3 regions of the Pseudomonas sp. B19(2017) genome follow, and region 1 is predicted to be linked to each of the others. Evidence: riboswitches for the same ligand, from Rfam matches in the RefSeq annotation. Region 1 holds a riboswitch; each other region holds the start of a gene.
What was found. A riboswitch is a leader RNA that binds a small molecule or an ion and turns the genes downstream of it on or off. The one in region 1 is predicted to bind cobalamin.

Region 1 (3,269 bases):
CCACGGGCAGCCAGCTCGACCAGTTGCTCGACACCATAGCGCCAGTAGCCAACGCCACCGTGCAGCGACACCAGAATGACCTTGGCATGGCGCAGCACTTCGTCAAAGTATAGATCGACCGAGGCGTGGTTCTGCACCTGCATCGGGTTGGCCAGGCGCAGGCTGGGGAAATCCTCGGGCAATTGCTCGGCGGTATCGGCGAGCAATGCCAGGTGCGAATCGCCGCTGCAGAGAATCACCAGCTCGGCGGGCGTCTGGCCGAGGTCGGCAATGCTGTCATCCGGCACGAAGCCGCCGGGCTGGGTCCGCAGCAGGTGCATGGGTCAGGCGCCCAGGGCCTGGCGCAGGCGCGCTTCAAGCTGGGCGGCATCGAGGTCCTGGCCGATCAGCACCAGGCGGGTGATGCGCGGCTCGTCGGCGCGCCAGGCGCGGTCGAAGTGCTTGTCGAAACGGGTCCCCACGCCTTGCACCAGCAGGCGCATCGGTTTGCCCGGGATGGCAGCGAAGCCTTTGGCACGCAGGATGCCGAACTCCACAACCAATTGGGTCAGGGCGTCGAGCAGCAGGCTTTCGTCGGCTTCCGGCAGGTCAATGGAGATGGAATCAAAGGCGTCGTGGTCATGATCGTCATGGTCGTCGCCGTCGTGGTGCGAGTCGTGGTGAGTACGGCGGCCATCGATGTGCGCCTCGGACTCGGCACCCACGCCCAGCAGTACTTCCAGTGGCAGCTTGCCGCTGCTGGCTTCGACCACTTTCACCGCTGGCGGCAGTTCTTCGGCGACTTCGGCGCGGACCTTGGCCAGGCCTTCGGCGTCGATCAGGTCGGCTTTGTTCAGCACCACCAGGTCGGCGCTGGCCAGCTGGTCGGCGAACAGCTCGTGCAGCGGCGATTCGTGGTCCAGGTTAGGGTCGAGCTTGCGCTGGGCATCGACCTGGTCCGGGTAGGCGGCGAAGGTGCCGGCAGCCACAGCCGGGCTATCGACCACGGTGATTACCGCGTCGACGGTGCAGGCATTGCGGATTTCCGGCCACTGGAAGGCTTGCACCAGAGGTTTGGGCAGGGCCAGGCCGCTGGTTTCGATGAGAATATGGTCCAGGTCGCCACGGCGTGCCACCAGCTCCCGCATTACCGGGAAGAATTCTTCCTGCACGGTGCAGCACAGGCAGCCGTTGGCCAGCTCGTAGACGCGGCCGCTGGCTTCTTCCTCGGTGCAACCGATGCTGCACTGTTTGAGGATTTCGCCATCGATGCCCAGCTCGCCGAACTCGTTGACGATCACCGCGATGCGGCGGCCCTGGGCGTTGTCGAGCATGTGGCGCAGCAAGGTAGTCTTGCCCGAGCCGAGGAAGCCGGTGACGATGGTGACGGGGAGCTTGGCCAGTGTTTTCATGTCGCATTGCCCTTGGCAGTGTGGCGCGGGCATGCAGGACGACAGCCGCGGGCCAGGTCGGCCGGGCTTGTTCGCCACCGGATCACCCCGCCCGGTTGAAAGTCGAAAACGTGACGAGGCAGGTCTCCTGGCTCGCACCGTTCCATGTGCCCGCTGGAGCAGCAGGCTGGCGGGATGACGCCTTCCCGCGCGCGGGCGCAGTGGCTGTGTCGATCCGTTGTCGGTGCTTACAGTTGCGGGGGCAGCCGCGGCTTGTACCGCGTTCCCGTCTTAGCTTCGGCCTGGCCGAAGAACCTCGAAGTGGCAAGGCTACGCAGTGGCTGGCGGGTGGTCAACCATTGCTGTCGGGCCGGCCGACAACAATTGACGCGACTGCGTTACAGTGGTGGCTTTGAGCAGCGAGGCCCACCGGTGAAACCCCTGAACAAGCGCGATATTGCACGCCTGGAGCGTGAACTGGTGGTTTGCCTGACCGAAGCCTGCGAAACAGCAAAGGCGGAAATCGTTGGTTTCAGCTGGCTTACCCACCGTCTGGCTCCCGAAGATTTTCCGGCCAGCCTGCGCATTACCTGGGTGTTCGAGCGAGAGGCCGACAAGGCCACCGCTTTGGCGGGCGACGCGAAGGTGCGCATGCTGGCGCTGACGGGCCTTGCGCTGGAGCAGGCCGGCATTCAGCTGGACCATCCGGCCTGGCATGTTCGGTTTGACAGTGAAGAGGCCTGCCAGCAGAACCACGGGGGCGACTGGAGCAAGCGCTTGATGGGGCGCTGAACCAGGGCATGCGCGCTCCTACAAGGGCCGCAGTGCATTCGCGGAATCTGTTTTCGCGCGACAACGATGCCTCTTTCCGTTAGGCTACGCATTCCACTTTCACGAGGTGTTCGTCCAATGCGCCATTGATGCCGCCGTCCCTTCGACGGCCAGTCTTCAGCCTCCGGTTCGCCCCGGAGATGTCGCGGCATTTGTGGAGTTGTGCATGACGAACACGTCGATCCTGACGCTGGACAGCGTCTCCTTGGCCTTGCCTGACGGCAGGCTGTTGTTTACCGACCTCAGCGAAACCTTCGACCAACGCCGCACCGGCCTGGTCGGGCGCAACGGCGTGGGCAAGAGCCTGCTCGGGCAGATACTTGCCGGCCAGCGCGAGCCCAGCAGGGGCCAGTGTCGGCGCCTTGGGCGCATCCATCTTCTGGACCAGCAGGTGATCGAGCACAGCACCACGGTTGCCGACCTGGCCCAGGTGGGCTCGGTGCTCGCTGCGCTGGAGCGCATCGAGCAAGGCAGCGTCGCAGCCAGTGACTTCGACACCGTTGGCGAACGCTGGGATATCCGCGAGCAATTGCAGGGGCAGCTGCAACGGCACGGCCTGGGGCAGCTTGACTGGCACCAGCCCGCCCACAGCATGAGCGGCGGTCAGGCCATGCGCGTGGCGCTGGTCGGCGCCTGGCTCAGCGAAGCGGACTACCTGATCCTCGACGAACCGAGCAATCACCTGGACAGCAACGCCCGCGCCCAGTTGCTGGGCATGATCCAGGCCTGGGACCGAGGCCTGCTGGTGATCAGCCACGACCGCAGCCTGCTGGCGCACATGCAGCGCATCGTCGAGTTGTCCAGCCTGGGTTTGCAGGCCTTCGGCGGCGACTACAGCTTCTATTCAGCACAGAAGACCAGCCAGACCGAACAGGCCCAACAGCAACTTGCCCGGCTGAAACAGGAGCAACAACGCCAGGCCCGTGAACGGCAGCGTCAGCGCGAAGACCTGGAGCGTCATCAAGCGCGGGCCGGGCGCCAGGCCAGGTGCGCCAATCAGGCCAGGATACTGCTCGACCGCCAACAGCAGCGCAGCCAGGCCACGGCAGGCAAGCAACGCCGCGATCA
Region 2 (3,269 bases), on a different contig from region 1:
CCACGTCCGCGAAACCTTCTTCCTGCACCGTCAGGTCAGCGACCCGATGGCAATCGATACCACCGAGCCCTCGCTGTTCTTCAGCCGCACCCTGGCCCACCTGTGCGCGCCGGTATTCGTCATGCTGACCGGCCTGTCGGCCTGGCTGTACGGCGAGAAACACCAGGGCCGCAGCGATGTCTCGGCGTTCCTGTTCAAACGCGGGCTATTCCTGGTGGTGCTGGAATTCACCCTGGTCAACTTCGCCTGGACCTTCCAGCTGCCACCCAGCGTCATCTACCTGCAAGTGATCTGGGCCATCGGCGTCAGCATGATCGCCCTGTCGTTGCTGGTCTGGTTGCCACGTGCCGCCCTGATCGCCCTGGGCGCCATCATCATCGCCGGCCACAATTTGCTCGATGGCCTGCACTTTGGCGCCGAATCCGCCCTGCATGTGCCATGGGCGATACTGCATGACCGGGGCTGGCTGGCGTTCTCCGAAAGCCTGCGCCTGCGCACCTCGTACCCGGTGCTGCCGTGGGTCGGTGTCATTGCCCTGGGCTATGGTCTGGGCCCGTGGTTCGCCCGTGGCAGCGATGCCGGCCAGCGCCAGCATCGCCTGCTGCTGGCCGGGTTGATCGCGCTGCCGGGCTTTGTCGTGCTGCGCCTGCTCAACGGCTACGGCGAGGCGCCATGGAGCGCTTACCCAACCCTCACGCAAACCCTGATGAGCTTCTTCAACATCACCAAGTACCCACCGTCGCTGCTGTTCCTGGCCCTGACCCTGGGCTGCGGCCTGCTGTTGCTGCGCGCCTTCGAACGCGCTGGCCAGGCCCGCTGGATCAGCGCCCTGGCGGTGTTCGGCGCGGCCCCCATGTTCTTCTATTTGCTGCACCTGTATGTGCTGAAGCTGCTGTACCTGGCCAGCGTGGCGCTGTTCGGCCGCAACCATGGCGACTACTTCGGCTTCGACGGCATCGCCGCGGTGTGGCTGGGGGCCGTGTTGCTGGCGGTTTCACTGTACCTGCCGGTGCGCTGGTTCGCCCGGCTGAAGGCGCGGCGACGTGACATCCGCTGGCTTAAGTACTTCTGAAAAGCGTTTTCACCCGGCGGCGCGATGGTCTACCATGCCGGCCGCCGGTTTCCATCACGGAACTAACAGGGAATCCCAGGCCCGTCATGACGGGCCAAACGGAACTGCCCCCGCAACTGTAGGTGCCGAGCCTGCTCCATCGATGCCACTGGGCCAGCAACCCGGGAAGGCCGGAGCCAGGCCATGACGCACCAGTCAGGAGACCTGCCGGCCTACATTCACCAACCGGCGGGGTGTCCGGGATTGGCCATCAGTGTTGCCCCTGCCAACCGCGGGGCTCGGCGATGCCTGTCCGTGCGTTCCTCACCCGAACTGTCCGATAGGAGATCGCCCAGCATGCTGCCCCGTTTAGCCACCCTGCTCGCTGGCCTCGGCCTCACCGGCCTGGCCCAGGCTGCTGCCACCCACTACCCGCTGACGCTCGACAACTGCGGCAAGCCGCAAACCTTCGCCCAGGCACCGCAGCGCGCGGTCACCATCGGCCAGGCCGGTACCGAGATGCTCTACGCGCTGGGGCTGGGCGACAAACTGGCGGGCACCTCGCTGTGGTTCAACAATGTGCTGCCCGAGTACCAGGCGCAGAACGACAAGGTGCCGCGCCTGGCCGACAATGAGCCCAGCTTCGAGGGGGTGGTAGGCAAGCGCCCGCAGCTGGTGACGGTGCAGTTCGAATGGATGGTCGGTGCCCAAGGCGCAGTCGGCACCCGGGAACAGTTCGACGAACTGAACATCCCCACCTACCTGTTACCGTCGGATTGCGAAGGCAAGGACAACCTGGTGGGCGCCGACGGCACCCGCCTGCAGGCGTTCCAGGTCGAGAGCATCTACAAGAGCGTCAGCCAGCTGGCGGCAATCTTCGACGTGCCAGACCGTGGCACGGCCCTGAACGCCGAGCTCAAAGGCCGCCTGGACAGTGCCAAGGCGCAACTGGCCGGCAAGGACCTGTCCACCACCTCGGCGCTGTTCTGGTTCTCCAGCGCCGACCTGCACATCGACCCCTACGTGGCGGGACGCCAGGGGGTCGCCGATTTCATGCTGCGCACCCTCGGCGTGCGCAATGTGGTCGAATCCAGCGAAGAGTGGCCGACCGTTGGCTGGGAAACCCTGGCCAAGGCCAACCCCACCTGGCTGATCATCGCCCGCATGGACCGCCGCCGCTACCCCGCGGACGACTACCGGAAGAAGCTGGCATTCCTGCGCAGCGACCCGGTAACGCGCAACATGGATGCGGTGAAGCACGACCGCATCATCATCCTCGACGCCGACGCCATGCAGGCCGGCATTCGCCTGTTCCGCGGCCTGCAGACACTGTCCGCAGCCTTCGCCAGCGGTAAAGCAGCCCAATGATGATGCGCCTGTTCCCCTGCATCGCTGTTGCCCTGGCCGCTCTGTTGATAGCCCTGCTGGCCGGCACCGCTATCGGTGAGAGCAACCTGTCACCCGGCGTGGTCGGCCAGGTGCTGGCCAACCACCTGTGGCAGGCCGGCTACCCGGTCGACCCGATCGATGCCGGCATCATCTGGAACTACCGCCTGACCCGCACTTTGGTTGCGGCGGCCTGTGGGGCCGGCCTGGCCATCTGCGGCGTGATCCTTCAGGCGCTGTTGCGCAACCCGTTGGCCGAACCTTACCTGCTGGGGCTGTCTGCCGGTGCCTCGACCGGTGCGGTGCTGGTCGGCCTGCTGGGCCTTGGCAGCGTGGCGCTGAGCATGTCCGGCGGCGCTTTCATTGGCGCCTTGGCAGCGTTTGCCCTGGTGCTGGTGCTGGCCCGCGCAGCCGGCCCCAGCAGCAACAACGCCCAGGTGATTCTCGCCGGGATCGCCGGCTCGCAACTGTTCAACGCCCTCACCGCCCTTCTCATCACCAAGTCGGCTACCGCCGAGCAGGCGCGCGGCATCCTGTTCTGGCTGCTGGGCAACCTTAGCGGCGTGCGGTGGCCTTCGGTGTGGCTGGCCGTGCCAGTGGCGCTGTTCGGGCTGGTGGTGTGCCTGTGGCACCGCCGTGTGCTGGATGCCTTCACCTTCGGTGCCGACTCGGCGGCGTCGCTGGGTATCCCGGTGCGGCGCACCCAGTTGCTGCTGATCAGCTGCGCGGCGCTGGTGACCGCGGTGATGGTATCCATCGTCGGCGCCATCGGTTTTGTCGGGCTGGTGATTCCCCATGCCCTGCGCCTGCTGCTCGGCCCCGGGCATAGCCG
Region 3 (3,269 bases), on a different contig from region 1:
TGCCAGTGAGATGCGCCGCTGCTCTTGCAAAGGCGGCGTGGAGGCGAGCCCAAGAATCAGATTTAATACCTTTCTTGTAGGCCGTTTCCCAAAGATACTCCCAACGCCTATTCTCTGTTGCGCGCGCCAAATGCGGTCTCTAGTCTCGGCATGTCGTTGACCTTCAATGACCGGGTTAGCCGCCCGAAATCGTCAGACACCGCAGCCGTGCAATACCGAGTAATCGGCATTGGCGCCTTATGGCGGCTGTGCGTGGGGCACCTGCGGGTGCGCCGGGTGCCTGACGTCCCGGTCGGCTAACCCACGTACAGCTGCCACCATACTGTTTAGCCGCTGTTGGTGGTCGCTTCACTACGACAGGAGCCTTAAATGACCACCGAAGAAACGAAATGCACAGTCGGCAAAACCATATTCTTTCAAGGTGAAAACCAGACCCACCCCCTGTTCCGCATCGAACCCGGCATCTCATGCCAGAACGCCCGCGAACAAGCCTCGGAATTGATTGGCTATGCACGGGACCTGACCATCGACGGCCTGATGGAAGACAAGCCAAAGCTGATCTGGGCCGCGCACTACCTTTGCGCCTTGGGCAAAGCGCTGCTGGATGATGCCGAACTCGGCATGATGCGTTAAGGCCTGAAAGGCGCGCAGACCAATCGCGGCATCGGCCGCGCTCCCATGGAGCCGCATATAACTGAAAGGTTTAGCAGGGGCTCTGTGGGAGCGGGCGTGCCCGCGAACACCGGCGCAGCCGGTGCCAGCCACCGCGTTGAATTCTTCGCGGGCACGCCCGCTCCCACATAGGCCACGTCGCGCTTGCGAAACGGGTTCCAGTTCCGGCCTGCGCCGGAGTTGATTCAAGCCTGCTTGAGCAGCAACGCCACCCCCGGGAAATATTGCCCCAGCTCGTTGTGCAACTTGCGATAGGCATAGGGGAAGTACCAGGCGATGGCGCAGGCGGTATGTTTCTGCAAATCTTCTACCAGGTCCTGCAGTTCCTCGGGGCTGGCGTGCTGGCCGGCCTTCCACGGGCTGATGAACAGCGCTCCGGCCTTCAACTGGCTGGGGTAGGCTACCTGGCGGGCGAGGGCAGCGGTCTGCTGCAGGGCGTCGGCCAGGTCCAGTCGGGCGATTTTCGGCCAGCGCTGACTGACACTGAGGTACAGCGCTTCATCGGCACTATTGATCGACAGGTCGCAGCGCGCTTCGTATTCACCTTCATCGCGCTGCTTCTTGCCGGCAAACTGCTGCAGTGCCGCCAGCTCCGCCTGCCAGGCCGCCGCGGCAAGCAACCCGGTATTGGCGGCTGCCCCATGCCAGTACGGTGCTTCGGCATCGCCGGCAAACTGGTTGAACCGGTCGATGCAGTCACCCCAGCGCTCCAGCACCGGGGCGAGAAACTCAAGGCGCGGGTTGTTGATGATCTGGCCTCGCATGCTGCGCTCTCCTGTTGTCGTTGTGATCGCGTTCAGCCGAAAGTGATGGCTATGTGATATCACTGGATCCAGTGTGGCACAACCCGGTGAATTGGCCATTACCCGGGCAATGCCTGTTCGACTGCAAAGCGCCCCGCTTTGATTGACGCTCCCGGTGCAACCCTCTAACCTTCGCGCGTGTTTCAGGTGCCCTGCCAGCCCCGTCTGGGCAGGGTGAAACTGGGAAGCCGGTGGGCGCCAGCATGGCGCGATTCCGGCGCTGCCCCCGCAACGGTAGGTGAGTCGCGGCCGCGCAGAGCCACTGGGTGTATGCCCGGGAAGGCGCGCAGGCCTGGGCCAAGGCCCGCTCACAAGCCCGGAGACCGGCCTGATACTGCCAACGGCATCACGGAGGGTGATGCGCGGTGCACTGTGGCGTCCGGCCACGGCCCCTGCGCGTTCTCCGTTTGCCCGCCTATTACCTGTCGCCGCGCCTTGCCGTGGCGCCAGCCAGCGGAGAACCCTGATGAGCGAACCCACCGAACGCGACGAACGCCACCTGGCGCGCATGCAGCGCAAAAAGGCGATCATCGACGAACGCATCGCCAATTCCCCCAACGAGTGCGGCCTGCTGCTGGTGCTGACAGGCAATGGCAAGGGCAAGAGCAGTTCGGCCTTCGGCATGCTCGCGCGCGCACTGGGCCATGGCATGCAGTGCGGTGTGGTGCAGTTCATCAAGGGCCGCAACAGCACCGGCGAAGAGCTGTTCTTCCGCCGCTTCCCCGAGCAGGTGCGCTACCACGTGATGGGCGAGGGCTTTACCTGGGAAACCCAGGACCGCCAGCGCGATATCGCCGCCGCCGAAGCGGCCTGGGTCGTGTCGCGCCAGTTGCTGCAAGACCCGAGCGTGCATTTCGTGGTGCTCGATGAACTGAACATCGCCCTCAAGCACGGCTACCTTGACCTTGATCAGGTGCTGTCCGATATCCAGGCCCGGCCGCCGATGCAGCATGTGATCGTCACTGGACGTGCCGCGAAACCCGAGATGATCGAGCTGGCCGACACCGTGACCGAGATGGGCATGCTCAAGCACGCCTTCCAGGCCGGCATCCGTGCACAGAAGGGCGTGGAACTGTGAGCCAGCCCCGTCATTGCCCTGCCGTACTGATCGCGGCACCCGCCTCTGGCCAGGGCAAGACCACCGTAACCGCCGCCCTGGCCCGGCTGCACCGCAACCTCGGACGCAAGGTACGGGTGTTCAAGTGCGGGCCCGACTTTCTCGACCCGATGATCCTCGAGCGGGCCAGCGGCGCGCCGGTGTACCAGCTCGACCTGTGGATGATCGGCGCCGGGGAAAGCCGCCGCCTGCTGTGGGAAGCAGCCGGCGAGGCCGACCTGATACTGATCGAAGGGGTGATGGGGCTGTTCGATGGCACGCCGTCCAGCGCCGATCTGGCGCGCCACTTCGGCGTGCCGGTACTGGCGGTGATCGACGGCACGGCCATGGCCCAGACCTTCGGCGCGCTGGCCTTGGGCTTGGCACGCTACCAGGCGGACCTGCCGTTTGCCGGTGTGCTGGCCAATCGGGTAGGCAGCCTGCGCCACGCGCAATTGCTGGAAGGCAGCCTGACCGAAGGTCTGCGCTGGTATGGCGGTTTGTCCCGCGAGCGTGGTATCGAGCTGCCTAGCCGCCACCTGGGGCTGGTCCAGGCCAGCGAACTGAACGACCTGGACGCGCGCCTGGATGCCGCTGCCGAGGCGCTTGGCGCCAGTTGCGATGCTGCTTTGCCGCCGCCAGTGAACTTTGCCGAACCCGAACCGCAAGCCAGTGCTGCCTCGTTGACCGGTGTGCGC

Region 2: linked by a shared signal. The riboswitch ahead of CAF70_RS09980 (ABC transporter substrate-binding protein) and the one ahead of cobW (cobalamin biosynthesis protein CobW) in region 1 are both predicted to bind cobalamin.
Region 3: linked by a shared signal. The riboswitch ahead of cobO (cob(I)yrinic acid a,c-diamide adenosyltransferase) and the one ahead of cobW (cobalamin biosynthesis protein CobW) in region 1 are both predicted to bind cobalamin.

What each region holds. Positions count from the first base shown of each region.
Region 1 covers NZ_NEJR01000003.1:233,964-237,232, reverse strand. The annotation lists gene cobN (cobaltochelatase subunit CobN) at 1-320, opposite strand, end outside; gene cobW (cobalamin biosynthesis protein CobW) at 324-1,391, opposite strand; cobalamin riboswitch at 1,491-1,704, opposite strand; gene CAF70_RS06880 (hypothetical protein) at 1,803-2,162, shown strand; gene CAF70_RS06875 (ATP-binding cassette domain-containing protein) at 2,368-3,269, shown strand, end outside.
Region 2 covers NZ_NEJR01000005.1:168,812-172,080, forward strand. The annotation lists gene CAF70_RS09975 (DUF1624 domain-containing protein) at 1-1,072, shown strand, start outside; cobalamin riboswitch at 1,101-1,299, shown strand; gene CAF70_RS09980 (ABC transporter substrate-binding protein) at 1,409-2,419, shown strand; gene CAF70_RS09985 (iron ABC transporter permease) at 2,419-3,269, shown strand, end outside.
Region 3 covers NZ_NEJR01000036.1:10,365-13,633, reverse strand. The annotation lists gene CAF70_RS25845 (DUF3077 domain-containing protein) at 370-633, shown strand; gene CAF70_RS25835 (hypothetical protein) at 858-1,436, opposite strand; cobalamin riboswitch at 1,604-1,822, shown strand; gene cobO (cob(I)yrinic acid a,c-diamide adenosyltransferase) at 1,942-2,553, shown strand; gene CAF70_RS25825 (cobyrinate a,c-diamide synthase) at 2,550-3,269, shown strand, end outside.